3 regions of the Alteromonas lipotrueae genome follow, and region 2 is predicted to be linked to each of the others. Evidence: predicted binding sites of a transcription regulator. Region 2 holds the regulator's gene; each other region holds the start of a gene.
The links. The regulator LexA, encoded in region 2, represses DNA repair genes until DNA is damaged. The targets are predictions, from matches to a motif close to TACTGTATNNNNATACAGTA.

Region 1: the regulator LexA is predicted to act here: its motif matches at 8,443-8,462, upstream of uvrD (DNA helicase II).
Region 3: the regulator LexA is predicted to act here: its motif matches at 4,716-4,735, upstream of dinB (DNA polymerase IV).

The regions. Positions count from the first base shown of each region.
Region 1 is NZ_JAESDJ010000002.1:87,841-97,998, reverse strand. It holds gene KYS23_RS03895 (S1/P1 nuclease) at 1-51, shown strand, start outside; gene rraA (ribonuclease E activity regulator RraA) at 176-661, opposite strand; gene KYS23_RS03885 (phosphatase PAP2 family protein) at 1,019-1,537, shown strand; gene KYS23_RS03880 (MJ1255/VC2487 family glycosyltransferase) at 1,539-2,606, shown strand; gene lptM (LPS translocon maturation chaperone LptM) at 2,658-2,840, shown strand; gene lysA (diaminopimelate decarboxylase) at 2,840-4,090, shown strand; gene dapF (diaminopimelate epimerase) at 4,126-4,956, shown strand; gene KYS23_RS03860 (DUF484 family protein) at 4,953-5,648, shown strand; gene KYS23_RS03855 (tyrosine recombinase XerC) at 5,654-6,577, shown strand; gene KYS23_RS03850 (HAD-IA family hydrolase) at 6,608-7,330, shown strand; gene cysE (serine O-acetyltransferase) at 7,359-8,177, opposite strand; gene uvrD (DNA helicase II) at 8,515-10,158, shown strand, end outside.
Region 2 is NZ_JAESDJ010000009.1:72,907-83,064, forward strand. It holds gene plsB (glycerol-3-phosphate 1-O-acyltransferase PlsB) at 1-633, opposite strand, end outside; gene KYS23_RS13465 (GNAT family N-acetyltransferase) at 779-1,261, opposite strand; gene KYS23_RS13470 (TonB-dependent receptor) at 1,544-3,658, shown strand; gene lexA (transcriptional repressor LexA) at 3,816-4,442, shown strand; gene coxB (cytochrome c oxidase subunit II) at 5,026-6,201, shown strand; gene ctaD (cytochrome c oxidase subunit I) at 6,211-7,824, shown strand; gene KYS23_RS13490 (cytochrome c oxidase assembly protein) at 7,858-8,445, shown strand; gene KYS23_RS13495 (cytochrome c oxidase subunit 3) at 8,471-9,349, shown strand; gene KYS23_RS13500 (DUF2909 domain-containing protein) at 9,365-9,574, opposite strand; gene KYS23_RS13505 (SURF1 family protein) at 9,608-10,158, shown strand, end outside.
Region 3 is NZ_JAESDJ010000011.1:75,021-85,178, reverse strand. It holds gene KYS23_RS15105 (DUF917 domain-containing protein) at 89-1,216, opposite strand; gene KYS23_RS15100 (hypothetical protein) at 1,213-1,491, opposite strand; gene KYS23_RS15095 (Lrp/AsnC family transcriptional regulator) at 1,635-2,159, shown strand; gene KYS23_RS15090 (MBL fold metallo-hydrolase) at 2,222-3,097, opposite strand; gene KYS23_RS15085 (DUF1653 domain-containing protein) at 3,163-3,426, opposite strand; gene dinB (DNA polymerase IV) at 3,570-4,643, opposite strand; gene nqrM ((Na+)-NQR maturation NqrM) at 4,978-5,211, opposite strand; gene KYS23_RS15070 (FAD:protein FMN transferase) at 5,222-6,253, opposite strand; gene nqrF (NADH:ubiquinone reductase (Na(+)-transporting) subunit F) at 6,321-7,553, opposite strand; gene nqrE (NADH:ubiquinone reductase (Na(+)-transporting) subunit E) at 7,574-8,182, opposite strand; gene KYS23_RS15055 (NADH:ubiquinone reductase (Na(+)-transporting) subunit D) at 8,186-8,818, opposite strand; gene KYS23_RS15050 (Na(+)-translocating NADH-quinone reductase subunit C) at 8,829-9,593, opposite strand; gene KYS23_RS15045 (NADH:ubiquinone reductase (Na(+)-transporting) subunit B) at 9,583-10,158, opposite strand, start outside.

The DNA.
Region 1 (10,158 bases), on a different contig from region 2:
ATGGCAGGTATTCGACTTGCCATGTACTTGAACGAAACGTTTGATAAGTAAGCGCTAATTGTAAATTTTAGGCACAAAAAAAGCGGAGACACTTCATTCAGCTGTCTGCGCTTTTTGTTACCTGAATCACATGAATTCGCTATAGGTTTTAGCCAACTGAGCTACTATAAAACCTTTAGTCTATATCAAGGGGTTCTGGTGAGAGAATTACACCTGTGCTATCAGCATAAAGGTGATCTTCTGGTAGGAAAGTTACGCCACCAAAATTTACCGGTACATCAACGTCGCCAATGCTTTCGCTTTCTGCATTAACGGGAATAGCCGCTACCGCTAGCACACCAATATCCAATTCGGCTAAGTTATCCACTTCACGTACACTGCCGTAACACACGATGCCTTCCCAGTCGTTGTCTATTGCCACTTGAGCAAGGGCTGCATCGAATAAGGCACGACGTGTTGAACCACCACCATCAATCAGCAGTACTTTGCCTGCACCAGGTTGAGCCAATACACGGTCAATAAGACCACGGTCTTCGAAACACTTAATCGTGGTGATTTCGCCACCAAAAGAATAACGGCCGCCAAAGCTTGCGAAGATAGGGTCAACTACGTCGACGCTGTCTGCAAATAAATCGCACAATTCAGAAGTGTTGTAATCCATTGCTCTACCTTACTTTAATTGAGAGTAGTAGGTTATTTACCTTGTTCTAGCATAGCATTAATTCGTTAGTTGAAAACGCCTGATTTATGAAGTTTCAGGGAAACAGCAACAACCTTTCCACTAAATAGACTACCACTTTCATTAGTGAAGACATTTTCACCGACTTAGCACGTAACTTGCTTAGCTTTTTATAAAAACTGACTCGCTACCTCACTGCACTAAATAGAAGTTAATAGGTGCGGTACAGCGTGACCAACACAGCATGTCATCTGTCATAAAGGTTTCTTTTTTCTGTCACTGGTTGGTCACAGAATGCTTTTAAATTGTTCAATAATCAATCGAAAGGGGGCAAGGCTAATGCTTCTTAAATCCTTGACCAAATACGATACAAATTTGTTCTACCGCTTATACAGTCTTACCGTAAAACGAGATTGTCGCAGTATCATCTGGTTATCAAAAACCGGAGATGGATACCTTTACTTGGTTATTGGCGCCTTACTGTGGGCTTTTGAACCCGAGCATGGTGAACTTTTCCTCTATACAGCGCTGATGGCATATGCGCTGGAGTTACCTATCTATGTGCTGCTTAAGAAAATGTTCAAGCGCCCGCGCCCTTGCGATTTTCTATTGGATTTAACAGCACACGTTACGCCATCCGATAAATTCTCTCTGCCTTCTGGGCACACTGCTGCCGCTTGCTTAATGGCAAGTATTGTAGCGCATTACTATCCACCATTCGCGGTACTGGCATACAGTTGGGCAGCCCTAATCGGCCTGTCTCGCGTCTTGCTAGGCGTGCACTACCCATCAGATGTAGTTGCAGGTATGTTACTTGGTATCACTATCGCATCGTTGAGTATTTCCATCCTGGGGTAACATGAAATTATTGTATGGCGTGCAAGGCACCGGAAACGGGCACATTGCTCGTGCACGAATTATGGCGACAGCGCTAGCTAAGCGTTCAGATGTTGAAGTAGATTTTGTTTTCACAGGCCGTGAACCCGATAAATATTTCGATATGGATGTATTTGGCGACTATCGCACCTACACGGGCTTAAGCTTTGTTACTAAAAGTGGCCGCGTAGACCGGTGGCAAACCATTAAAGAAGCCAATATCAGTCAATTTCTAAAAGACGTGAAACGTTTTGATGCGAGCGGGTACGACCTTCTCGTCAACGACTTCGAACCTGTCACCGCGTGGGCAGCGAAGCGACAGCAGATACCGTCAATTTCAATTAGTCACCAAGCAGCATTTTCTTACGATGTGCCAAAATCTGGCGACACCATTATTGATCGACTGCTAATGAAAAAGTTCGCCCCTACCGACCTTCAATTAGGGGTACATTGGTTTCACTTTAATCAACCGATCATTCCTCCTTTTGTGGCAGACAAACCGTTATCAGTGCCAGGTAAAGGTCATGTGTTAGTTTACTTACCATTTGAAGATGTCAGCGACGTTCAACAAATGCTGGAGCCTTTAAGCGATCAACAATTTCAATGCTTCCACCCCGATATTAGCGAAATTAAAGACGCAGGACACATTCAGTGGAATCCTACGTCAAAAGAGCATTTCCAACGTGCACTTCAGCATTGTAACGGCGTGATTGCGAATGGAGGTTTTGAACTTTCTAGCGAAGCCTTGCAACTCGGCAAGAAGCTACTTATCAAACCTCTTCATGGCCAATTTGAACAGCTGTCGAATGTACTAACGCTCAATAAGCTCGACCTTTGCCACACCCTATTTCAATTGGATACGGATATTGTTGAAGAGTGGCTAGAAGCATTAGACATAGAAGCTATTCAGTTCCCCGACGACCCAAATATACTAATTGATTGGCTCAAAAAAGGTGACTTGCAAGATACACAAAGCCTATGTGATTCATTGTGGAAAGAGGTTCACTACGGTGATAAAACACAAGAACGCTTATTGTCTCTTGCATTTTAATCACGCAATGCGATGATAACGGCATTTATTGTCGTATTCGCGGGATTTTTCGTGCTTAAGAAGTGGGTTTTAGTTACATTCGCAGCCATTCTACTCAGTGGTTGTGGCTATAAAGGGGCGCTGTATATTCCACAAGCGCCAGAGCAAACGACGCCTACTGAAAAGCCAAACGAAACAGCGTCTTCACCAAACACGCAAAGCCAACCCGCCTCCACACCAGGAGAATCTCACTAGTGGATTTTTTCGCTTATAAAAACGGCCAGCTTTTCGCTGAAGATGTTGCCGTTGCAGATATTGCTGCACAGTACCAAACCCCTGTATATGTGTATTCACGGGCAACTTTAGAGCGCCATTGGCATGCCTTTAATGATGCTATTGGTGAGCACCCTCACCTTATCTGTTATGCAGTAAAGGCCAATTCAAACTTAGGTGTACTAAGTACATTAGCCAAAATTGGCTCTGGTTTTGACATTGTTTCTGGTGGTGAACTAGCACGTGTTATTGAAGCCGGTGGCGATGCCAGTAAAGTGGTATTTTCGGGTGTAGGTAAAAAAGCAGACGAAATACGCTATGCGTTAGAACAAGGCATTATGTGCTTCAACGTAGAGTCTGAGCCTGAATTGCATCGTATTAACGCGGTAGCAGAATCGCTTGGCAAAAAGGCGCCAATTTCGCTTCGCATCAACCCAGATGTAGATGCCAAAACCCATCCGTACATTTCAACAGGATTAAAAGCAAACAAGTTTGGTATTGCCCGCGAACGCGCGCTGCAAACCTACGAACTTGCCGCATCACTTCCTCACTTGAATGTAGTAGGTATGGATTGCCACATCGGTTCACAATTAACTGAAATTGGCCCATTTGTTGATGCACTAGAGCGTTTATTGCTGCTTATCGATGAATTAGCCGAGCGCGGCATAACCATTGATCACTTAGATGTTGGTGGTGGTTTAGGCGTGACTTATAACGATGAAGAACCACCGCACCCGAAAGCTTACGCTGCGGCGATGGCGGAAAAAATGGTGGGTCGTGAGAACCTTAAGCTCATTTTAGAGCCTGGCCGCGCTATTGCCGCAAACGCGGGTATTTTAGTCACTGAGGTTGAGTTTATTAAAGAAGGTGAAGAGAAAAGCTTCGCTATTGTTGATGCAGCTATGAATGACCTGCTTCGACCTGCACTTTACTCTGCATGGCAAAATATCATCCCAGTAAAACAAGAAAGCACTGCCATAGCACGCAATTACGATGTGGTAGGCCCGGTATGTGAAACCGGTGACTTCATCGGTAAAGACCGAGAACTTGCTATCGAACCAACTGACCTACTAGCAGTACGAAGCGCCGGTGCGTATGGCTTTGCAATGGCATCAAACTACAATAGCCGCTGCCGTCCAGCAGAGATTATGGTAGATGGTGATGCAACGATTGTGGTACGTGAAAGAGAAATTCTAAAAGATCTCTGGAAAGGTGAGCACAAACTTACGTAAACTAGGGTTAAACTCATAATAAAGATGCGCGGTTAATGCAGGTTCAGTTTTCAAAAATGCACGGTCTGGGAAATGACTTCATGGTGATTGATAATGTCACCCAGAACGTCTTTTTTTCGAAGGACAAAATACAGCAGCTAGCAAATCGAAACTTCGGCATAGGTTTCGATCAATTGCTTATGGTTGAACCGCCTTACGATCCTGAACAAGATTTTCACTATCGCATTTTTAACGCTGATGGCTCTGAAGTAGAACAATGTGGTAACGGTGCTCGTTGCTTTGCACGTTTCGTAAAGCAAAAGGGCTTAATTAACCGCAATAAAATTGTGGTGAGTACCAAAGCCGGAAAAATGGTGTTGTACTTAGAGAAAGACGGCCAAGTTACCGTGAATATGGGCAAGCCCGAATTCGAGCCGGCTAAAATTCCACTGAAAGCGAACAAGCAAGAAAATACCTATATATTACGCGTAAACGATAAAACCCTGTTTTACGGTGCCGTATCTATGGGTAACCCGCATTGCGTAATGGAAGTGGAAGATGTAGATACCGCTCCCGTTAAAGAAATAGGCCCCCTCGTTGAACGCAACGAACGGTTTCCAGAGGGCGTGAATGTGGGCTTTATGCAAATTATTAATGAATCACACATTCGATTGCGCGTATTCGAACGTGGCTCGGGTGAAACCTTGGCATGTGGCAGTGGTGCATGCGCAGCAGTTGCAATCGGTCAGATTCAAGGTAAATTAAGCAAAGATGTTCGGGTAGATTTGCCCGGAGGCAGTTTACGGATCCGTTGGCCAGGCCCAGATAATGTATTGAAAATGACAGGGCCCGCCGACCATGTGTACGACGGACATATAAATTTATGAGTGAATTATCAGGACAAGCTAGCGCATCGTCGGTAGTAGAAGTGTTTTCTGGCGACAGCGATGTTTCCTCAGAACAGGTTCGCGCTTTTTTGTTAGAAAACCCTGATTTTTTTGCTCAACACCCCGAACTACTCGAAAAGCTCAAAATTCCTCATTCGCATAAAGGCAGCGTCTCGCTGGTTGAGATTCAAAGTGAGCAATTGCGCAAAAAAGTTCGCCAATTGAATTATAAACTTACGCAACTGGTGAGTATTGCCAAGCAAAACGAAAAAATTTACCGCGTGTACACCGACTTAAACGTGCAGTTGCTGCGTTGCGAAAGTGTGGCAGAAGTACAGTTCACCCTTGAAGATGTGTTGCAAGAACGTTTGCAGCTATCTTCTGCGGTGATAAAAAGCTTCAAAGGCCCTCACGCTATTCCTGAGTTACAACGCAGGCTATTTACCGAAAAACGCTTTAAAACGTCGAACTTCTTTTTCGGACGATTATCGCAGCACGAACGCCAGTTATTGTTCGGAGATAGCAGCGCAGAATCTGTTGCCCTAATGCTATTAGGCGACAACCAAGATATTGGTATTTTGGGTATTAGCAGCAGTGACGCAAGCCATTTTACCCCTGATATGGACACCTTGTTGCTACAACAGCTACAGCAAGTGCTTAATATTATTTTGCCTGAGATGATGGGGTACTAGTTTTCGTGACAACGGAAACCGTACTTAGCGAACCTTGCCACCTTTGGCTTGAAAAGTTTTTACTCCACCTACAAGTTGAACGCGGTTTATCGCCGCTTACCATCAGTAACTATCGCAGACAACTTACCAGCATTGCCATTACTTTAGGGCTTTACGAGTGGTCGGGTATGACACCCTCTGATGTGAAACGCGTAATGGCAGCAGCAAAAATGGACGGGCATAAACCCCGTAGCATAGCATTGCGGTTATCTGCTCTTCGTACCTTCTGCCAATACCTTATTGATAACGAACAGCTTTTCAGTAACCCCGTGGAAGGTATTCAAGCCCCAAAACAAGGTAAGCCATTACCTAAACAGCTTAGCGTTGATGAAATGCAGCAGTTGTTGGCGAATGAACAAGCCGCCAGCGGCGATACCGATGAAGGCATTATTTGTCGCGACGTCGCCATGTTTGAATTGCTCTACGGCTGCGGACTTCGACTAAGTGAACTAACCGGCCTAAATTTAAGCGACTACCCAAAAGACGGCACCATTAAAGTGACCGGTAAGGGCAGTAAACAACGTATTTTGCCCCTTGGCCGACAAGCGCAAAAGGCGCTGAATGCTTGGCTTAACGTGCGCCCCGCATACGCTTCCCCCTATGAACCCGCTATTTTTGTAAGCAAGCGCAAAACGCGCATTTCAAATCGCCAAGTCGCAAATCGGCTTAACCAAATGGCAGAATTACAAAGCCTTAGTCAGAAAGTAAGCCCGCATAAACTGCGCCATTCTTTTGCTACGCACGTATTAGAGTCGAGCGGCGATTTACGTGCGGTGCAAGAATTATTAGGCCATGCCAATCTATCTACCACGCAAGTGTATACCCATTTAGATTTTCAGCATTTAGCCAAGGTTTACGATGCCGCGCACCCTAGAGCACACAAAAAATAATCCTCTTTTGAATATAGGCCTTTAACTATTATGCAGTTCTTCAGAGCCATTAATTCCGTGAAGGCAATGACCTTCGATCTTGATGATACCTTATACAATAACGAACCTATTATTCGCCAAGCAGAAGCGGCATTGAATACGCATTTAAAGCAATATCACCCTAAAGCGGCTGCCTTGCCGTCCGCTCACTGGCAACAACTAAAGCGCGACGCAATTACAGCGAATCCTACCTATTCATCTGATATGGGAAAGCTTCGCTTAGCGGTGTTAAATGCAGCATTGATACATGATATTCCATCCCAAGATACCCACACGTTAGATGCCGCCGTGCAAGCCTGTTTCGACTGTTTTTACCGTGCGAGAAGCGAGTTTGATTTGACTGATGATGTGCATAAAACTTTATCGATTTTAAGTGAGAATATAACACTGGTAGGTATTACTAACGGCAATGTAAACGCTGACCAAATAGGTATTACGCCCTATTTCGATACCATTTTACATGCCAGCACTAGCCGACCTATGAAACCTTCACGGGCTATGTTTGATGAAGCAGCAAGCGTTATAGGAGAAGCGCCCAGACATATACTGCACGTGGGCGATAACATTATTAAAGATGTGTATGGGGCGATAAATGCGGGGTTTCAGTCTGCTTGGTTTGCTTGCAACAGAGAAATGCATTTACCCCGTGAGAGAGCATCTGTACTCCCTCACGTAGCATTAGATACGTTGGACGAACTAGCTTACTTTCTGTAAGTAAAGCAGATAAGTAGCGCTTTGGCGCTTAAGGCTTTTGCGAGTAAGGTGCGTTGTCTTCTAGCACGTTTTGGCGCATAGAATCGCAAGGACGCTGGCATACCGGGCGGCCCACCACTTTAGCCGGCACACCGACTACCGTAACGTGCGGCGGAACATTGTTTAACACAACACTACCCGCCCCCACTTTAGACCCTTCGCCAATTTCGATATTGCCAAGAATTTTAGCTCCCGCACCAACCAACACGCCTTGGCGAATTTTAGGGTGACGGTCACCCGACTCGTTACCGGTTCCGCCAAGCGTGACGCTTTGTAAAATAGAGACATTGTCTTCAATAACCGCTGTTTCACCTACGACAATACCGGTGGCGTGATCGAACATCACCCCTTTACCTATTTTCGCTGCAGGGTGAATATCTACGCCAAAGGTAGCCGAGTTTCGGCTTTGTAAGAACAAAGCAAGTTGATGTCTACCATGCAACCACAAGTAATGCGCCATACGATGAACTTGCACTGCATGGAACCCTTTGAAATGCAAAAGTGGCACTAAGAAGTCATCTACTGCGGCGTCTCGCGCACGAATTGCATTAATATCTGCCATAGCCGACTCACTAATCGACGGCTCTAACAAGTAGGCCTCATCGAACACTTCACGAATGGCAATAGCAGGCATCACTTCATCAGCCATTTTGCTTGATAGAATAAAACTTAACGACGACTCAAAATTATGATGAGCTGAAATACAGGCATGAACATAGCTAGCTAATAGCGGCTCACTTTTTGCCACAGTTTGCGCTTCTTTTTTTAACGATAACCAAAAGTCAGTCGATGGAGAGAGTGCGTGCATGAGGCAGTTCCTGTAAAAGTAAAGTTCAAACCCCGCTTAACTGCGGGTAAATGGCACAAAACGCTAAAGGCCTAGATTGCAATAGGCAACATAATGGCTCGAAGTGTACATGAGCCATCATAAAAACAACACCTACAGACTACGCTTCAAGCGTGAAAATTGTTCAACTTATCGATAACCCGCTCGTGAATACGGCAGGTATCACCTTCACAGGGCTAAATTCATCGTAAAAGTTACCCACTAGCCGCTCAGCTTCATCAAACAAGCCTGTATAAATTCACAGTCAGCTGGCATAATGTTGCAGCATTGAAACTAGACAAATTAGGTTGACCATATTATGGATGTATCCCGACTGCTTGACGAGCTTAACGACAAACAACGTGAAGCGGTAGCAGCCCCTCTTTCTAACGCCCTCATATTAGCTGGCGCGGGAAGTGGTAAAACACGGGTATTAGTACATCGTATAGCATGGCTGATGGAAGTGGAAAACATTGCCCCTTTTTCCATACTAGCCGTAACCTTTACTAACAAAGCCGCGAAAGAAATGCGTGGGCGAATAGAATCGTTAATGGGCCGCGGTCTGAATAATATGTGGATTGGTACTTTCCACGGATTAGCCCACAGGTTGCTTCGTGCCCACCATGCAGAAGCTAATTTGCCTGAAAATTTCCAAATTCTTGATTCAGACGACCAATACCGTTTGATCAAACGTATCTTAAAAGCCATGAATTTAGACGAAAAGCACTGGGTGCCCCGTCAAATTCAGTGGTATATCAACGGCAATAAAGACGAAGGCCTACGCCCTCAACATATTGAAACCCACAACGACCAAACCCAGCAAAAAATGCGTGAAATTTACGCCGCGTATCAAGACGCGTGCGACCGCTCAGGGCTTGTGGATTTTGCCGAGCTGTTATTACGTGCTCACGAACTTTGGGCTAAAAACCCAGAAGTACTCGCCAATTACCAACGACGCTTCCGCGCTGTCTTAGTTGACGAATTCCAAGATACCAACAACATCCAATACGCGTGGCTACGCATGCTGTGTAGCGGCAATCAAAACAATATTATGATTGTGGGCGATGACGACCAATCTATTTACGGCTGGCGTGGTGCGAACGTTGATAATATTCAGCATTTCTTAAAAGACTTCAATAACCCCACAACCATTCGATTAGAACAAAACTACCGTTCTACCGGCACCATTTTGAAAGCCGCCAACACGGTTATTGATAATAATACGGGCCGATTAGGCAAAGAGCTTTGGACAGACGGCAACGATGGCGAGCCCATCTCTGTTTATGCGGGGTTTAATGAGTTAGATGAAGCCCGCTTTATTGTGTCGAAAATTAAAGACTGGCTGAACCAAGGCAATGCGTTAAAAGACACCGCCATTTTATATCGCAATAACGCTCAGTCACGGGTATTAGAAGAAGCCTTACTTCACCAAGGGACACCGTACCGCATTTATGGTGGTCTTCGATTCTTCGAACGCCAAGAAATTAAAGATGCACTTGGCTACCTTCGCATGATGAATCATCCTCATGACGATGCCGCCTTTGAACGTGTGGTGAACACGCCAACTCGCGGTATGGGTGAGAAGACCCTCTCACAAGTACGAGAAGCTGCCAGAGCACATAACTGCTCAATGTGGCAGGCTAGCCAACTACTCATTAATGAAAATGCGCTAAAAGGCCGTGCTCTTAACGCCCTTCAAAGTTTTGTGCTGTTAGTTACCGAGCTTGAACAAGCTACCGTAGACGAGCCATTAGAAAAACACGCCGATGTGGCAATTAGGCAGTCAGGCTTGTACGCCATGTATCAGGCCGAACGTGGCGAGAAAGCCCAAGCGCGCCTAGAAAACTTAGAAGAATTAGTTACGGCTTGTAAGCAATTTACCGTACCCGACGAAGCAGAAGAAATGACGCCGCTGTCAGCCTTCCTTGCTCACGCCTCGTTAGAAGCGGGCGAAACCCAAGCG
Region 2 (10,158 bases):
AGGGCCGGTCATACTTTGGCGTTTACGCTGAAAGTGAGTGCTTGCTACACGTACTAGCTTGTGTGCAATGCTTTTATCACTGCCATGTTGATTTGACATGGCGCGAGCTGATACGGCTTTTGAGTAATTGATAAAATTGTCGCGGCCTAAAAATATCACGATAAAGAGTTTTCTTAGCCAACTTGGCGCTGCATTGTCGGCAATAAGGTCGGCTAATCCTGGTGTGCCTCTGCCAGGCGCTCGGCCCCAGGTGACAAACACCGGAACCACTTGGAGATCTAACTGGTGATGATCTCTATGCAGATGAAATAAGTCAGTAAATACATCTTCAATTCCCGTATCGTCTGCTTGTGAACGAAAGATCGGCTGGGTTTTACGCAAAAATAACGTAGAAGGGTATTCTCTGCCCGCTAACGTAAGCGTATCTGTTGGGCTCGGTAGGCCTAGTGCTTCTGTTGACATTCTAAGCGCTAATTGATCGGTTACCGAGTTTGCTGGAAGCAAGTAAACGATGGGCTTCGATTTATCAATGCCAAGCTCAGTTTCTACGTTTACGGGAATGCTGTGGGCTTTAACCAGCAACTTAACAGGATAATGAAATAGCGACAAAAGGGCTTTTCGCATCCACGACATGAATTCTGTAATCCTATGAAATTAAAACGGGGGAAGTGTACCACATCTCGTGCAATGTCTTGCAGAGGCCATGGGGCTGTTTGAAAGAGTCATTAGTATAAATTGTTGCCATAGCAAATCGATTGAGCGTGTTTTTACTCATACATCAGTTGGTAACTGCACCTTTGTAATGCATCGCTACGTCGCAGCGTTCATAGGCACAGCCGAACTTTTGCATGATTTCTTCACAATGAACAAAGCCATTTTTCTCATAAAGATGAATGGCGGCCTCGCACTTCTTATTCGTCAAAAGAAATAATGTATTAAAAGCAATGGTAGGGGCGTTATTCAACACATGTTGTAACAAGCCTTCCCCTACTTTTAATCCTCTTGCTTCACTGACCACACCCATCTTAGTAAGTTCGAATACCCCTTCTCCTTTTTTCATTAATGCGCATGTACCTACAATGCCAAAGTCCGGGTGTTCAGCAAACCAAATGTATCCACCCTTATCGATAATATTGCGCTGTGGGTAGCCAATAACAGCCTCATCAATGCTCTCTAAATGAAACATTTTGGTTATCCACTCTCTATTTATGCGGTCGAAATGGGGGGCTAACTCGGGGGTATAGTCGAGGTAATGCAACATGATGGAATTCAATACTCTGGTTAAGCATAGTTAGAAGAAGGTTTACTTTATGCTTTAATGGCAAACTTGTCATCTTGACGTAAATACCATTAAGGGTACTGATTCCATTCGTGAGGATTGTTTCAATAGACTGTCTCGTCAAGCTGACGCATTCATTTATAACAAAAGTTTAATTTTTATTAATACACCTTTTAATTGCCAATAAATCTGACTAGAATCCGCTCTAAATAAGAATATCTATCATTTTCAATACTGTTTGAATTATCACTTGAGGAGACTTGCTTGAAACTTGGTAAAGCAACTATTTCTACTGCTGTTCTTTTAGCTCTTTATGGCACATCTGCATTCGCACAAGACGATATGGCTGAGTCAGATGAAAGCGTTGAACGTATTACCGTACGCGGCGCATTCTTTGGTCAACAAGTCGCCACAGCGGTTAAAACCCCTACATTATTGGTTAACGTGCCCCAGTCAGTATCTGTTGTAAGCGCAGAACAAATTTCAGAGCAAGCATTGTTTAGTATTGCCGATGTTATGCAATACACCCCAGGTGTGAGCATTGGCCTAGGTGAAGACCATCGCGATCAGGTGACTATTCGTGGTCAGAACACCACCGCCGACTTTTTTGTTGATGGTCTTCGTGACGACGTTCAGTACTTTCGCCCATTGTATAACCTAGAGCGTGTAGAAATATTACGAGGCGCGAACGCCTTACTATTCGGCCGTGGTGGAGGCGGTGGCGTAGTTAACCGTGTGACTAAAGTGGCCAGTAGCGCAGAAGATTTCACCACACTGTCAGCAGGTATTGATACCTTTGGCGCTGGTTCTATTAGTGTTGATACCAATAAAGCCATAGATGCTAATAATGCTTTTCGTTTTAACGGTGTGTTTGACAGTATTGATAATCATCGTGATTTTAAAGATGGTGAACGTTACGCCATTAACCCAACTTATACATGGATGGCTAACGACGACACCACGGTGGTTGCATCTTACGAATACGTAAATGATGATCGTTTAGTCGATAGAGGTATACCCTCATTAGATGGTGCACCGCTTGAAGGCTTTGACGACACCTACTTTGGTGCTCCAGACTTCAACAATACTACCCTTGAAGCGCATATTGCCCGTGTTCGTGTTGATCATGCACTATCGCAAAATTGGAACTTGAACGGTACCGTTCAGTTTGCTGATTATGATAAAGCTTACCAAAACTTGTACCCCGTTAACTTTGACGCTGATGCAGGCACGGTTACGTTAGATGGGTATCGTGATACCACCACTCGTGAAAATGCGCTGGTTCAATTAAACCTTATTGGGCAGTTTGCAACAGGTGATATTAACCATACCTTACTAACAGGAATGGAGTACGGCAGCCAAGATACAGAAAATGCTCGTCGTGATGCGTTTTTTGCAGACAGTCAAGACGACCAAGTATCCTTCGTGTTTAGCGACCCCCTGGTTATTCCGTCAATGACGCTGACAGATCCGGTAAGAAATCGTGCATCAGACGTCACCTTTACCTCAGCTTTCGTGCAAGATGAAATTAAGCTTAACGAGCATTGGATTGTGGTGGCCGGTCTTCGCTACGATAATTTTGATATCGATGTGGTAGACACTATTGAAGTGGCTAACGGTGCTGACGATGGTAACAGCGGTTTCCTATCTAGTTCTGATTCACAAGTGTCACCCCGTGTTGGCCTAATTTACAAGCCAGCGGAATCTGTTTCGATTTATGCCAGTTACAGCAAATCGTTTTTACCTCGTTCAGGTGACCAATTCCTTTCTCTGTCGCTTACAAGCCAAGCGCTGGAAGCTGAAGAATTTGAAAATAAAGAAATTGGCGTAAAGTGGAATTTCTCTGACTCACTTAGCGTAACAGCAGCGGCATTTGAAGTTGAACGTGAAAATGGCACAGCGCAAGATCCTAACAATCCAGAAGCGTCTATTTTAACCGGCACCGAAACCAAAGGTTTTGAAGTGCAGGTGGTGGGCAAGCTTTCAGAGCGTTGGGTAATAAATGCTGGGTATAGCAACCTTGATGGCGAAGAAATGGGCCGCATTGTAGATGGCGCATTGGCGAACCGTGATTTAGCACAGCTACCAGAACACATGCTGACGTTATGGAACCAATATGAAGTAAACGATAAATGGCGTGTTGCATTAGGCGTGATTTATCAATCTGAGCAGTACGCGTCTTTAAACAATACCGTCGAACTACCTGATTTTGTTCGCGTAGACGCTGCAGTGTATTACGATTACAGCGAAGACATTAAAATTCAGCTAAATGTGGAAAACGTATTCGACGAAGACTATTTCCCATCAGCACATAACGACAACAATATTGCCACCGGCGAGCCGCTTAATGCTCGCGTGAGTTTGCAATATAAATTTTAGTCACGCTGAATAGTAGTGATAGATAAAGCGGCCTTTAATGGTCGCTTTTTTGTTGTGATTTGGCCTGAGTAAAAAACATGCTTTGCAACGCTTAGTGCTTGTCATTTCCTTTTAGGTGTATATACTTACAGGAACTGTATAGACAGACAGGTCTTTTATGCGCCCACTCACAGCAAGACAAACAGAAGTTCTCGAGCTTATAAAAACAACGATGCTCGAAACTGGCATGCCGCCTACCCGTGCAGAAATTGCCCGTCATTTAGGTTTTCGTTCTGCGAATGCCGCTGAAGAACATTTAAAAGCGTTGGCCCGTAAAGGCGTCATCGAAATCCTTCCAGGCACTTCTCGTGGTATTAAACTTAATATTCCTCTTGAAGATGAAGCCCCTGAAGAAGAAGGCCTTCCTCTTATTGGCCGAGTGGCTGCGGGCGAGCCTATTCTAGCGCAAGAGCATATAGAGTCTCATTATAAGGTCGACCCTGCCCTGTTTCAGCCTCACGCCGACTTCTTACTTCGTGTAAGCGGTATGAGTATGAAAGACATTGGTATACTTGATGGTGACTTGTTAGCCGTGCACCGCACGACGGATGTCCATAATGGGCAGGTGGTAGTAGCACGTGTCGATGAGGACGTTACTGTTAAACGCCTTGAAAAGCGTGGCCGCGAAGTATTGCTTCATGCCGAAAATGACGAGTTTTCACCGATTAAAGTCGACTTAGCGTCAGAGCCTTTTTCCATTGAAGGGATTGCCGTTGGTGTTATTCGAAATGCTGATTGGATGTAACCTTTTAGCTATTTAGTAAAGAAAGCGGCTTATAGGCCGCTTTTTTGTATGTTTACCATACCTTGCTTACACAATAATCGTATTTAAGTCTAAGAAATCCCTCAAAAGCCACCAGATACCGCTCCCGCATATTTTCTCCTATTTATGTCACCTTTTTTAGTGCTAACTAGCGCTATTTTAGTCATCTGTTTTGTTTGAAAAACAATCATAAGTGCGTAACTACCTTTTGATTATAAGAAACTTATTGCCAACTTCTATTCGCCCATCTCGTTCAAAATGAGCGTTTCAAACGGGCTCGCTAAATACCCGTGTAACGTCCATGCGCTGTGACGTCATTCACTTCTCTGTCATACCGCGTTGATTAAAAATTAAACGCTGCAATTGTTTTTTCTTAGAAAAGACTAGACTTGTGCGTTTTATTGAGCAATTCTTATACTGTATTTAACAAAATAATAACAATAGCTGTAACTTTGTTTTACAACTAAAGCTAGGCAGTTAAGTTAAAAGTTGGATTTCGAGTATCAGTTGCCAGAAGCGCAGCGCATCTAATGCGTTAATGCTTCTGTTATAACGGAGGTGTTGAGTGAAACGAGTAACGACACAAGCGGCGACACAAGCGACAAAGTGGCTTTACGGGCTTCCACTTTTGCTTACCTCGCCACTACTGTTTGCTGATGCAGCAACGGGCGAAGGCTCTTCCATAAATTTGCGCCGAGGCGCAACAGACATAAGTGGTCAAGTATACGACCTCCATATGTTGATGTTCTTTATCTGTATCGCAATCGCTGTTGCGGTTTTTGGGGTTATGTTTGCCTCAATGTACTTGCACCGTAAATCCAGAGGCGCTAAGCCCGCTCACTTCCATGAAAATGTAAAAGTGGAAATTGCATGGACAGTAGTGCCATTCATCATTCTTATTCTTATGGCTATTCCTGCTGCTAAAACCCTTATTGCGATGGAAGATACCAGTGAACCTGATCTTACCGTTGTCGTTACTGGATCTCAGTGGAAGTGGCATTACCGGTATATGGACAGAGACGTTGAGTTTTATTCGTTAATGGCGACGCAACGAGAGCAAATTGAAAACAAATTCGAAAAAGGCGCGAACTATCTGTTGGAAGTCGACCGTCCGTTGGTGATCCCCACAGGGCAAAAAGTGCGCTTTCTTATCACCTCTGATGACGTTATTCACTCGTGGTGGGTACCGGACTTTGCAGTGAAAAAAGATGCTAATCCTGGGTTTATTAATGAGTCGTGGGCAAAGGTGAACGAGCCAGGTATTTATCGTGGACAGTGTGCCGAGCTTTGCGGAAAAGATCATGGCTTTATGCCGGTTGTGGTCATTGCTAAAGAGCCTGCCGAATTTGATGCTTGGATGAATGAACAAGAAGAAGCAGCTCGCCAAGCGAAAGAAGAAGAGCAACGTCTACTGTCGATGAATATGTCGATGGACGAACTTATGGATGAAGGTAAGCGGGTTTACAACGCCACTTGTGCGGCTTGCCATATGCCTAACGGCGAAGGGTTACCCGGAGTTTTCCCTGCGCTTAAAGGCAGTGAGATGGTACTTGAAGACCAAACTGCACATATTGATATTGTGTTGAACGGTAAAACCGGTACGGCCATGCAGGCGTTCGGAAAAATGTTAAGCCTGAAAGACATTGCGGCTGTGGTGACCTACGAACGAAATGCGTGGGGCAATAACACGGGTGATATGGTGCAGGCTAAAGATGTTAACGCCGTCGTTAATGGGAACTAGGAGTGCGTAATGAGTAAAGCAACTGATGTCATTGCGCCGGATACCTCGGCGCATCACGAAGATCATGACCATCATAGCCATATTCCAAAAGGAATAACCCGATGGTTGTTTACCACTAACCACAAAGATATAGGCACGTTGTATTTATGGTTCGCCTTTATCATGTTTTTGATTGGTGGCGCCATGGCAATGGTGATCCGTGCTGAGCTATTTCAGCCTGGATTACAAATTGTTGAGCCAAACTTCTTTAATCAAATGACGACTGTGCACGGCCTTATCATGGTATTTGGTGCGGTAATGCCAGCCTTTACGGGGCTTGCAAACTGGCTAATTCCTATGATGATAGGTGCACCAGACATGGCGCTGCCGCGAATGAATAACTGGAGTTTTTGGATATTACCTGGCGCCTTTCTTATTTTGCTTAGCTCGCTATTTTTAGAGGGCGGCGGCCCGGCATTTGGTTGGACCTTCTATGCACCGCTTTCTACCACCTACAGTGGTGACTCAACCGCATTGTTTGTGTTCTCGGTACATATCATGGGTATCTCATCCATTATGGGGGCTATTAACGTCATTGTGACCATATTCAACATGCGTGCCCCCGGTATGACGTGGATGAAAATGCCTTTATTCGTGTGGACTTGGCTTATTACTGCTTTCTTGCTTATTGCTGTTATGCCTGTGTTAGCGGGGGCGGTCACCATGGTACTGACGGATAAGTTCTTTGGCACCAGCTTCTTTGATGCAGCAGGTGGTGGTGACCCCGTTATGTTCCAGCATATCTTTTGGTTCTTTGGGCACCCTGAGGTGTACATCATGATATTGCCGGCCTTCGGTATTATCTCTCAAATTGTCCCTACGTTTTCCCGTAAGAAGCTGTTTGGCTACGCATCAATGGTGTATGCCACCGGCTCTATTGCGCTGTTGTCCTTTGTGGTATGGGCTCACCATATGTTTACCACCGGCATGCCGGTGTATATGGAAATGTTCTTCATGTTTGCCACTATGCTTATATCGGTGCCTACAGGCGTGAAGGTCTTTAACTGGGTGGCGACTATGTGGCGGGGCTCTCTAACCTTTGAAATGCCCATGATGTTTGCCATTGCGTTTATCGTATTGTTTACCATTGGCGGCCTGTCAGGATTAATGCTGGCCATCGTGCCGGTGGACTTCCAATACCACGATACCTATTTCGTGGTCGCACATTTCCATTACGTTCTGGTCACCGGTGCCATCTTCTCGATTATGGCTGCGGTGTATTATTGGTTACCCAAGTGGACAGGGAAAATGTACGACACGGCGCTAGCAAAATGGCATTTCTGGTGCTCACTAGTGTCGGTAAATGTGTTGTTCTTCCCGATGCACTTTGTGGGGCTGGCTGGTATGCCACGTCGTATTCCTGACTACGCCTTACAGTTTGCCGACTTTAATAAGTGGATAAGCCTTGGCGGCTTTGCCTTTGGGCTGTCGCAACTAATCTTCTTAGCATTGTTAATTAAGGCCTGTAAGAAGCAGGGTGAGCCAGTATCTGCCCAAGTGTGGGAAGGTGCCGAGGGACTAGAATGGGAAATTCCTTCTCCTGCGCCCTATCACACCTTTGAAACGCCGCCCGTTGTTAAATAGAGAAAATAGGGCAAGTAAGAAAAGGAGCTACCCATGACACAAGCAAATGCAAACAACAAAATGGTGATAAAACTCGTCGTTATTGTGTTTGGCATGTTTGGTTTTGGGTTCGCCCTGGTGCCACTTTACGACGTATTTTGTGACGTTACTGGTATTAACGGTAAAACTGAGAATACCGCAGCGGTGTATGAGTCCATCGAAATAGACGAAAGCCGTGAGATAACAGTGGAGTTTATTACCCGCACTAACACTGGTATGCCGTGGGAATTTCGCGCGCAAACTAGTCGTATGAAAGTGCACCCTGGGGAGCTTAATACGGTGTCGTTTTACGTAAGAAATCCAGCGTCGAGCAATATGATGGCGCAAGCTATTCCATCGGTGTCGCCGGGTATGGCAGCGCTATATTTGAATAAAACGGAATGCTTTTGTTTTAATCAACAACCTTTAAATGCTGGGGCCGAGGCTTATATGCCCATGCAGTTTTATGTCGACCCACAGCTTCCCGAAGATATTAGTTATTTTACTGTGCAATACACCCTTTTTGATGTGACCGCACGAGCGAGTGACATGAAAACAAAACCGAATCCCTACATGGTCCCTCAACCTGAAAGTGGTAAATAACAGGTGTTGGGATAAGGAGAGAGTAATGCAGCAAGAATATCAGAAATATTATGTACCGGCACAAAGCCCATGGCCTATTGTAGGCGCGGTGGCGCTATTTTTAATTGCCGTTGGCGCGGGCAACTTTGTGATTGAAGCCACTAAAGGTGAATCAGGCTATGGAGGCTATACACTTCTCGCTGGGTTTGTCGTATTGATGGTGATGCTGGTCGGATGGTTTAAAAACCAAATTGATGAGTCTATGTCAGGGCTATATAGCGACCAATTAGGACGCTCTTACCGACAGGGAATGAGTTGGTTTATCTTCTCTGAAGTCATGTTCTTTGCCGCTTTCTTTGGGGCACTCTATTATGCCCGATTCATTTCAGTGCCTTGGTTAGGCGGTGCATCAAATAATGCAATGACTAACGAAGTGTTATGGCCCACATTTGAAGCCATGTGGCCGTTAGTATCTACCCCAGGGGGCATCACTACACAAGAAATGAGTGCGGTTGGTTTACCCACCATTAATACGGTTATTTTGCTTATATCGTCGGTCACATTGCATTTTGCTCATGTTGGTTTAGAGCAGAACAAACGCAAACAACTGACCCTAATGTTAGGCGTCACTATCTTGCTGGGAATTGGGTTTTTATTCTTACAGGTGGAAGAGTATGTTCACGCCTATCGTGACCTAGGGCTAACGCTACAGTCAGGCATTTACGGCAATACCTTTTTCATGCTGACGGGCTTTCACGGTATGCACGTTACCCTTGGCACCATCATTCTTATTGTCATGTTTTTTAGGGTACTAAAAGGGCATTTTACACCGCATAACCACTTTGCTTTTCAAGCCGGAAGTTGGTACTGGCACTTCGTTGATGTGGTGTGGGTAATGCTTTATATCTTTGTTTACGTTTTATAAAAACGTTGCCAAACCCTAGTAAGGTCGAGGGTTTGGCGTAATTAAACCGGTGCCAATCGCCACTAAAATTAAAATCACTATGATGGCAGATGTGAGCACCCTGCGACCGATATATTTACTCATTGGACCGTCTTTGGGATCGTTTTTCATCATGACACGCATGGCCATAAATAGGTTAACGATCATGAAAATTACCAATGCAACCAAGATTATTTTTATCAACATATAAACCTCAATAGTAGTGTGCAGGTTGGCCAAATGAATCAGGTTACAGCATCCAAATTAATCGCAATCGTCATTACTAGTCTATGTGTAATGGCGATGTGTGGCTTGGGGTTCTGGCAACTAGACCGAATGGCACAAAAGCAACAACGCATAGCTAGCATAACCGAAAAACAGGGGAAAGAAAGCTTGTCGCTTATTGATGCCCTTTCAATGAAAGCGCCCGAAGATCGCGCCGTTTACTTTGAAGGTACGCCAAACGGCGACAAGGTGTTATTGCTCGATAATCAAATACACGAACAACGGGTAGGCTATGACGTTCTAGTGCCAGTACAAACCAATGCAGGGTGGATATTAGTTAATTATGGCTGGTTGCCTGCACCAGACTTAATGCGTTCGCTACCGGCAGTAAAAATTAGCCACCACGCACAACAATTTGAAGGGGTGGTGAGTCAGCCCACTCATAATCCGTTAGTAAAAGAAACGCTTTCATCAGCATTAAGCTTTCCGGCTCGTATTCAGCAAGTTTCTACCAGTACCGCCAGTGAATTGTTATCGCTTAACTTATTACCTTATGTAGTAGTACT
Region 3 (10,158 bases), on a different contig from region 2:
GTACCCTTTTTTAGAACGTTAATAATAACAGGCTTGAGCATAAACAAGCTTGGCGCGCTAAGCAACGCGCAATACGTCTAATTTACACCTATTTATTGTGCCTGTTTTGCAAGCTAGCTGGGCGATAAGGCGCATCTACACCAACATACGCTGGACCAAAGGTAGCTAAGCCCTTTGGGGTTAAAAATGCATCAGGCGCAGGCAAAATAATCACCGCTAACGATTGGCCAATTTCATAATGCGGATTGGTCACTGGCTCACCGGTATTCTCATCAATTACACAAATGAGATCTGGAATAGTCACATCCACTTCACCATCGTAGTAGCTGACCAGGTTTTCGTTCTTAACCCCTAACTGGTAGGTATGTCCTGCGTCATTCCCTTCATCATTGTCTGCGCCAGCTAAATCAACGGTTCCGACAGAAAAGCCACCTATGGTATCAAATTCAAAGGCTGTCACTTTGCCTCTAAAGGCAACAAAACCATTGCCAACGTCTGCAATCACTTTGGCAATATCCGCACCTTGCTGTTTGGCTGCCGACACTGCTTTACCTAGCGCCCACGCTTTTGAAATAGTTCCACCAATAAGGGCATGACGGATATCTTTTACCGGCATAGCGTGGTCGATAGCCGCAATGTCGTTGGCGCTAACTCGGCAAAGTGCACGCATAACGTGCTCGGCTCTTTGGTCATCATGCAACCCTTCACACACGAAGATTTCGCAAAAGCTATTGGCGGCAATAACAGGCGCGGCATCAAGTCCGTTTAGATAATAGGTTGAGTGGGTTATTTCAGGTACAGCCCGCCCAGCGGGATCACCGTCAATCACCACGCCACCATTTAACGCTGCGGTATAAAATGCCACAGCCGTATTGGAACCGCCCATTTCACAGCATACCGTGCCATAAAACTTTCTATCAAAATAAGACTCTATGCGGCTAAACGCGGCGCATATAGCTGGCTCAGCATTTCTGGGTAAGGCTTTGTATTCGTCGGCCTCTTTGGCCGTTAAATCGAGGGCGCCGAGCAAATAAGGCGTGCAAATCCATTCATCGTCGGGGGCTTCATCTAGCCCTACAAGCCGAAGTGGTAATCCTTTCTCTATCACTTCGTTAATTAATTCTAGGCCTTCACTCATTTCACCACCGCCCCCGGTGCCTAGCACAGTACAGCCTAGCAAAATGTCTTTCATATCTTGAAAGCTTAGTTCTTTCATAGGTTTTCTCTTTCGGTGGTGTCTTTGGTTGCGGTTATGGTTGCGGGTGTAGCGCTATTGGCACTGTTCTTTATGGCGGTCTTATTAGTAAGAACTCGCATTGCGCGGGATAAAAAAAGGTAGCTGGCTAAGGAAATAATTAAGGCGTCTATGGCTTCAATAGGGGTGATAAAAAGCCCAGTTTCAGCGCTCGAAAAGCTAAACAGGATACCGGTTATCCACGCGGCTATGGCGCAAATGTTAAACGCAGGAATAAAGTCACCCGCCCGGTACACAGCTTGTCGTCGCAGAATAAAAAGTCAGCGCAGTAGATAGCGGCAACAGGGGTAAACATGATGGACAAGGAGAAAAGGAATTCAGCGCGAAAAACAGTTCTAAATGTAGTAACTCGTGTGTTTAAGCCAACAGAAACCACCTTATGAAAAAGATTATTCATTTAGATAGTTACAATCAAAAAATATTGGCTATATTGCATTTGCAAGCAGACCTCACCAACGTGGAATTAGCGGGCCGAGTTAACCTTTCCCCTAGCGCCTGCTTTCAGCGAGTAAAAGCATTAAAAGAAGCCGGGTACTTTCGCACCTTTCACGCTGATGTGAATATTGAAGCCATGTGCGAACATGTTTTCGCGTATGTTGAATTTACCTTGCATGACAATAGTGCCCCATTTAAACGGCGCTTTATTGCTGCTATTCAAGAAATACCAGAGTTCATGGATTGCATGCAGATTACAGGAAAAGTGGATTATGTGTCGTTCAGTTGTTTTGCGAATATCGCCAAACTAAATGATGCCTGTACCTTGCTGAGTGACAGAGAAGAGCTTGGTATTAAGCGCATTGAAAATCGAATTATTTTATCAAGAGAAAAATTCTTTTTGGGCTATCCGCTGGCGCAATTAAAATGGTTAGATAAAGCGAAAATTTCTATGCTTACCGATAACTAAAAAAAGGAGCTGCTACTTAGCTGCTCCTTGTTTGTTTTTAAAAGTGGCTCTACGTGCTTCGACTAAGCGCCTTTGTATAATGTTGCAATCCACTTCTCTTCAGAAATGAAGCTCCATGCCCACTTATGCCATTTACTATCGAGCCCTGCTTCAGTAATTGCTTCAAGGCTCATGCCTTTTGCTTTCTGCGCTTTTACAAAGGCAAAAGTTTCTTCAATCATGGCAAGAAAATTGGTGTACTCGGTTTTATTGCTAAGTTCACCATGACCAGGAATGAGCACAGTATCGTCATTTATCTTCGCCAACACTTGCTTGACTGATTCGATGTAGCCTTTAACACTGCCGCCAGAATTTAAGTCGATGAATGGGAATAACCCATTAAAGAATAAATCACCCGTGTGCATGATATCCGGCTGTTCAAACCATACTATGCTATCGCCATCGGTGTGCCCTGATTCAAGATGCATAATGTGAATGGTTTCACCGTTAAAATGTAACTTAATGCCGTTTTCATAAGTGATAGCTGGTAGCGCATCTGGCGATACTTTTTCATCGTTGGCTAATCGAATGCGCACGTTATCGTGGGCTAATATAGTCGCGCCTTTGTGGCTGTGGAAAAATGCATTTGAGCCTGTATGGTCGCCGTGGTAATGGGTGTTAATCACATACTTGGGCTTATCGCTGCCAAGCTCGCCAAGTGCCGTCGCAATTTTTTCAGCTAGAGGTGCGAATTGATCGTCAATAATTAGAATGCCATCGTCACCCGCAGAAACGCCGATATTACCGCCCATCCCCGTCAACATATGCACAGAACCTTTAAGTGCTGTTGCCTCTATTTCAACCTTTTCGAAACGGTCTTGCGAAAAAGCGGCTGGAATGAAGGTGGTCGATACTAAACTTGCAGCAAGTAGAAAACTTCGGGTAAGTTTGTGCGTCATTAGGGTTCCCTTAAAGAGTGCTTATTATTAAATAGATCTAAGTACACTATGACTTAGTTTGCGGTTCAGATCATTTTTTCGTCGTTTGGGATCTCACCAATATAAGCAAATCGAGGGACTGACTTACCTTCTACCACCACCTCTTCTTGAAACATACTTAATGGACGAACCCACAGGGCTTTTTCGCCATAACATGGACGATATACCACTAAGGAAGACTCGTCTTCTGAATGTATCGCCACTTCGTAAACGTCGTAATCACTGCCTTTATAATGGCGGTATCGACCTGGGGTTTTAAGTTCTTGGGTTTTAGGTTCCGGGGTAGTCATGATGGTTCCTGCTTTTCACTTTTTTGTTAATTTGAATACGGTAAAATTCGGGCTCTGTTCATAAAGCGTCTGATAAGGTTTCCCGTACTTTGCGGCTATTCACCTATGTACACACCAGTCTACGCTCTTTACTACTCACTTTTCTACTCACCTTCTAGGGGCAAAGGGAGCTGATGTATGGTTTGTGCCTCACCAAGACCAATATGTAGCCCAACTAAGCGTATACCACGGCCTTTAGCGCGCTCGTAAGCTTCTTTTAGTAGGGTATCAAAGTAATGCGCATTTAACGAAGGGCATCGATGCTCAACCGTGGTTAGCTGGAAGTCTTGAAATTTAAGTTTCACCCCTTGAGTACGAATACGAACAGGTTTGCCTGTGCGCTTTTCATGCGCCTGAATGCGTTCCTGAAGCTTTTCCAGTAAATGAGGCATAAAGTCTCTACATTCTTCCATCGAATGAATATCGTTGCTTAGGGTGCGCTCTACGCCTATAGACTTACGCTCTCTTGATACTGACAGTTCTCGATCATCAATACCATGCGCACGCTCCCATAATACCGCACCAAATTTACCTAATTCCTTTTGTATGCGCTCAAAAGGATAACTGCGCACATCGTTACAGGTAGCTAAGCCTAATCGTTGTAGCTTTAGCATTGTCACCTTACCTACCCCTGGAATTTTTTTAAGAGGCATGCCCCTCACAAAACTATCTAATTTATCAGGAGTAATGACACAAATACCATTAGGCTTATTTTCATCGCTGGCCACTTTTGCTACGAACTTACAGGGTGCAACGCCCGCCGATGCGGTTAAGCCCAACTCTGACTCAATTCGACTTCTAATTTCTTCGGCTATTAACGTGGCACTGCCACCACAATATTGGCTATTGGTCACATCGAGGTAAGCTTCATCTAACGAAAGTGGCTCGATTAAATCGGTATAGTCGGCAAATATTTCGCGAATTCGTTGAGACTCTTTTACGTAAGCCTCCATGCGCCCTTTCACTAAGGTGAGATTTGGGCAAAGCTTGAATGCATAAGCGGTGGCCATGGCGGAACGAACGCCATATTTACGGGCGGGGTAATTACAGGTAGAAATAACCCCTCGATGCTGAGAGCTTCCACCAATGGCAATAGGGATATTGCGTAACGCAGGGTTGTCACGCATTTCAACCGCAGCATAAAAGCAGTCCATATCTACATGGATGATTTTTCGCATGGTGTATGCTCCCAAACTGCCCCTAAGCCGCCCCTAAGTTGCTAGCTCTTATTATACAAGCCTTTAAAAAAATGCTGTATGTAAAAACAGTATTCTAGAACATATCAGTTAGGCTTACCACTGTATACGATGAATAGTGAGCAACCACTTTGCGCGAACTATGAGTGAATGGGCAAAATAGGCGTATCGTTTTAGATAAAAAAAGCGCGGTAAGCTTGCAGCCTATCGCGCTTTTATCTAGGAACGGTTATTGCCGTATAGTGTGATCCAATGTTGTGAAAGGCTCTGTTTTATCAGCGCCTACTTACATCACTAGGTTAACTACATCATCAGATTAAAGGATCTGATTTTGTTTCCATTCATTCAATTTCTTTTCTCTCGCTTCTTCTTTTTCCATACGAGATTTTTTCCTGTCGCAAGGCTCGGGGCAATCACATGCTTTAGCGATACCTAATGCGCCTAGTCCACCGCAACTACCCGAAATAGTTTTGCGCTGCACCAGGTAGCCAACAGCCATGGCGAGTACCATAGTGAGGAAGAAACCGAATGCTAAAATAAACGTAGACATAGCCTACTCCTTAATTATTTACTTCTACCAGTTTATCAAATTCTGGCGTGGCATACTCTTCAAATCCGTCGGCTGTGCGACGAATGAGGAATACAGCAAGTTGCTCTTGCTCTGCAAGGTCGATTGCACGTTGCCACCCCATTACATTAAACGCTGTGGCTAAGCCATCAGCAATCATTGAAGATGGGTTTACCACCGTAACCGACACCAAATCATGGGTTATCGGTGCGCCGGTATTCGGATCAATCAAATGAGAATAACGTTTACCGTCTTCTTCGTAATAGTTACGGTAATCACCCGAAGTCGCTATAGCATTAGTGCCAATAGACACCACTTTTTGTACCGCGCGTTCTGTCGTTACCGGCTTTTCAATCGCAATTAGCCATTCATTGCCATCACCACGCTCGCCTTTAACCCGCATTTCACCGCCAATCTCTACAAGATAATGCTCTAAATCATGGGCATCTAAAATGGCCGCCACTTCATCAACACCATAACCTTTAGCAATCGTTGATAAATCAACATACAGCATGGGGTTTGCTTTCTTAAGGCCGGTTGGCGTAGTAGATAATTTCTCAAAACCTACGTAATCGCGAACTGCATCAATATCTGCTTGGGTTGGCACTTTTTCTGGCCGTTTATTCGGGCCAAATCCCCATAGATTGACCAAGGGCCCAACCGTAACATCTAGCACACCGTCACTCAAACGGGCCAAGCGAAGGGCTTCAGTAACCACGGTAAGTGTCTCTTGAGACACAGCAAAGTTATCTGAATATCGGTATTGGTTAAAACGAGACAACTCAGACGTTGTATCGTAAGTCGACATCATTTTATTAATGTTAACTAACTTAGCGTCAATTTCTTCCTGCAAACCTTCTACTGCCGCCTCACCTTCACCTAGTACGTACTTAACATTGTAAGTCGTGCCCATGGTTTGGCCTTGCAGATGTACTACCGAAAGGGGTTTTTCACTGCAACTGGCAATAAAGAGGATGCTCATAGCAATAACTGCTAATGCTATTCTGGCAAAGAATCGAATCACGTTATGGGTCCTTTAACTAAACAAAAAGGGGGCTTACGCCCCCTTTACTCACTTGTCGATTTTCGGATTAACCACCGAAGTCATCAAGCATAATGTTTTCGTCTTCAACACCTAGGTCTTTCAGCATGTTGATAACGGCTGCGTTCATCATAGGTGGTCCACACATGTAGAACTCACAATCTTCTGGCGCAGGGTGATCTTTCAGGTAGTTCTCAAGAAGAACTTGGTGAATGAACCCAGTGTAACCTTCCCAGTTGTCCTCAGGCTGAGGATCTGAAAGGGCAACGTGCCACTTGAAGTTATCGTTTTCTGCAGCTAACTCATCGAAGTCTTCTGTATAGAACATTTCGCGAAGTGAACGAGCACCGTACCAGAAACTCATCTTACGATCAGTTTTTAAGCGACGAAGTTGGTCGAAGATATGCGAACGCATTGGCGCCATACCCGCACCACCGCCAACAAATACCATTTCGTTTTCGGTTTCTTTTGCGAAGAATTCCCCAAATGGACCAGAGATCGTTGCTTTGTCGCCTTCTTTAAGGCTCCAGATGTACGATGACATTTTACCAGCAGGTAGGCTTAAGTTATTAGGTGGCGGCGTAGCGATACGCACGTTCAACATAATAATACCTTCTTCTTCCGGGTAGTTAGCCATTGAGTAAGCACGAATGGTTTCTTCATCTACTTTAGATTCGATATCGAAGAAGCCAAAGCGTTCCCAATCACCGCGATACTCATCAGGGATTTCAAACTCTTTATACTTAACATGATGCGCAGGGGCTTCAATTTGAATGTAACCACCAGCACGGAAAGGTACGCTTTCACCGTTAGGAATTTGAAGCTTAAGTTCTTTGATGAAGGTCGCTTTGTTGTCGTTAGAAATAACTTCACAATCCCACTTTTTAACACCAAATACTGACTCTTCAAGTTCGATTTCCATGTCTTGCTTAATCGCAACCTGACATGACAAACGGCAGCCTTCACGGGCTTCACCTTTAGTGATGTGATCAAGTTCAGTTGGAAGAATTTCACCACCACCTGAATGCACGTCTACACGGCACTGACCACAAGAACCACCACCACCACATGCTGAAGATACGAAGTATCCAGCATCTGCAAGTGCACCGAGAAGCTTGCCGCCTGGCTCAGTTTTGATTGCTTTGTCTGGGTCACCGTTAATAGTGATAGTTACATCACCGCTTGGTACCAGCTTCGACTTAGCAAACATGATGATAAATACTAGCGCCAATACAATGGCAATAAACATGCCGACGCCTAGGAAAATTTCTACTTGATTCATTTATATGCTCCCGAGCTCGATTACAGCTGAATACCAGTGAATGACTGGAAGCCAAGTGCCATAAGACCCGCAATCATGAACACAGAGCCCAGACCACGAATACCATCAGGCATATCGGCATATTTAAGCTTCTCACGTACAGCGGCCAACAGCACAATTGCAATTGCCCAGCCCATACCACTTCCTACGCCGTAAACGACACTTTCGGTCAAGTTATACTCACGTTGTACCGCGAATGCCACACCACCGAAGATAGCGCAGTTAACCGTAATTAGCGGAAGGAAGATACCAAGCGCGTTATAAAGCGCAGGGAAAAACTTATCTAAGCTCATTTCCAAAATTTGAACCAATGCCGCGATAACGCCGATAAAGGTTAAGAAATTCAGGAAGCTTAAATCTGCGTCAGGGAAACCAGCCCACGCTAGTGCACCTGGTGCAAGGATGTTCACATAAATGATTTGGTTAACCGGTACAGAAATACCCAGTACTACGATTACCGCAACACCAAGACCCATAGCAGTTTTAACTTTCTTCGATACCGCCAAGAAGGTACACATACCTAAGAAAAGTGATAACGCCATGTTCTCAACAAAAATTGAGCGAACAAATAACGACAAATAATGTTCCATGACTTACTCCTTAGGCTCTACTTGCTCGGGACGAAGGGTACGGATAACCCAAATCATACCGCCGATTAAGAAGAATGAGCTAAATGGTAGGATTAACAAACCATTACCCTGATACCAACCACCGTTTTGAACTAGTGGAAGAATTTCGAAGTTCAGAATAGTACCGAAACCGAATAGCTCTTTAATTGTACCAATAACAATGAGTACAAATGAGTAACCTAAACCGTTACCAATACCATCTAAAAAGCTCATCAGAGGTGGGCTCTTCATTGCATAGGCTTCAGCACGACCCATTACGATACAGTTAGTAATAATCAAACCAACGAATACCGACAGCTGCTTCGAAATTTCGTACGAATAAGCCTTCAATATTTGGTCAACTACGATTACCAACGACGCAATGATAGTCATTTGGATGATGATACGAACGCTTGATGGTATCTGGTTACGAATCATTGAAATAAACAAGTTCGAGAACGCTACAACCGTTGTTAGCGCTAAAGACATTACCAAGGCTGTTTCTAGCTTAGTGGTAATAGCCAGTGCTGAACAAATACCCAGAACCTGTAAGGCGATAGGGTTGTTGTCCATAATTGGCCCAAAGAGGGCCTTTTTCATTTCTTTAGTATCTGCCATGAGACTCCCCTTATGAACGCCATGCCTGAGTCTTCAGGAACTGGCCGAAGCCTTGCTCGCCTACCCAGTATTGAATAGTGTTTTCAACACCTTTACTGGTTAGGGTAGCACCTGAAAGCGCATCAATAGTGTGTGGATTGCTTGGGTTTGCATTTTTAACTACGCGGATAGCCACTTCGCCATCTTCAAATAGTTTCTTTCCATCCCATTTGTCCTGCCACGCTGGGTTTTGCACTTCGCCACCAAGTCCTGGTGTTTCTTTTTGTTGATAGTAAATCAACTCACGAACGGTTTCGCCATCGGCGTCAAGGGCAAGAAAACCGTACATAAGATCCCAAAGACCACTACCGTGCACTGGTAAGATAATGCGAGATACATCGCCAGCTTCATCACGTACCAAATAAACACTGGCAACATTAGGGCGACGTTGGAAGCCAACGTTGCTGCTAGTCACTTTTGTGCTGTATTCAGTTTGCTTGGCTGCTTTATACATATCGTAATCTGGCTCTGGCGCTTCTACAAACTCACCGCTTTCCAAATCAACATAGCGAGATTCAATCTTTTCGCTATATGTACTTTCGATGGTTTTACCCGTCATGCCTGTTTCGTAAAGCCCTGCTGCGTTCAAAATGTTGCTCTTTTTATCGAGCGACGCATTAGTTTGTTGTAACGAGCGCAAGCCTACAGCGGCGCCAGATACAACAATTGAACACACAAGACAAACGGCAACTACAACGCCAATCGTTTTTCCTAAAGATTCTTTCTTAGCCGACACGAGCTACCCTCCGCTTGATATTACTTTGTGCGACGAAATAGTCGAACAGTGGCGCCCAAAGGTTGGCAAAAAGAATGGCCAACATTACACCTTCTGGGAAGGCTGGGTTTAGCACACGTACAAGTACTGTCATAAAGCCGATGAAAATACCGTATGCCCACTTACCTTTGTTGGTAAACGATGCAGACACAGGGTCTGTGGCCATAAAGAACATACCAAAGGCAAGACCACCAATAACAAAGTGCCAATATGCAGGCATAGCAAACATGTAGTTGGTATCGCTACCAATCATATTCAGCAAGGTGGCAAACACGGCTACCCCAATCGCTACACCAGCAACAATTCGCCAGCTTGCAATACGCATGTACATAATGAACAAGCCACCAATTAAGATAGCTAATGCAGATACTTCACCCGCAGAACCTGCGATAGTTCCGAAGAAGCTATCAAACCAAAGGTCCATGTTAGCGTAATCAAGCGTGCCTGAAGCCGCTTGGCTTAATGATGTTGCACCTGAGTACCCATCAGCAGCAACCCAAACTTGGTCACCAGAGATTTGTGCAGG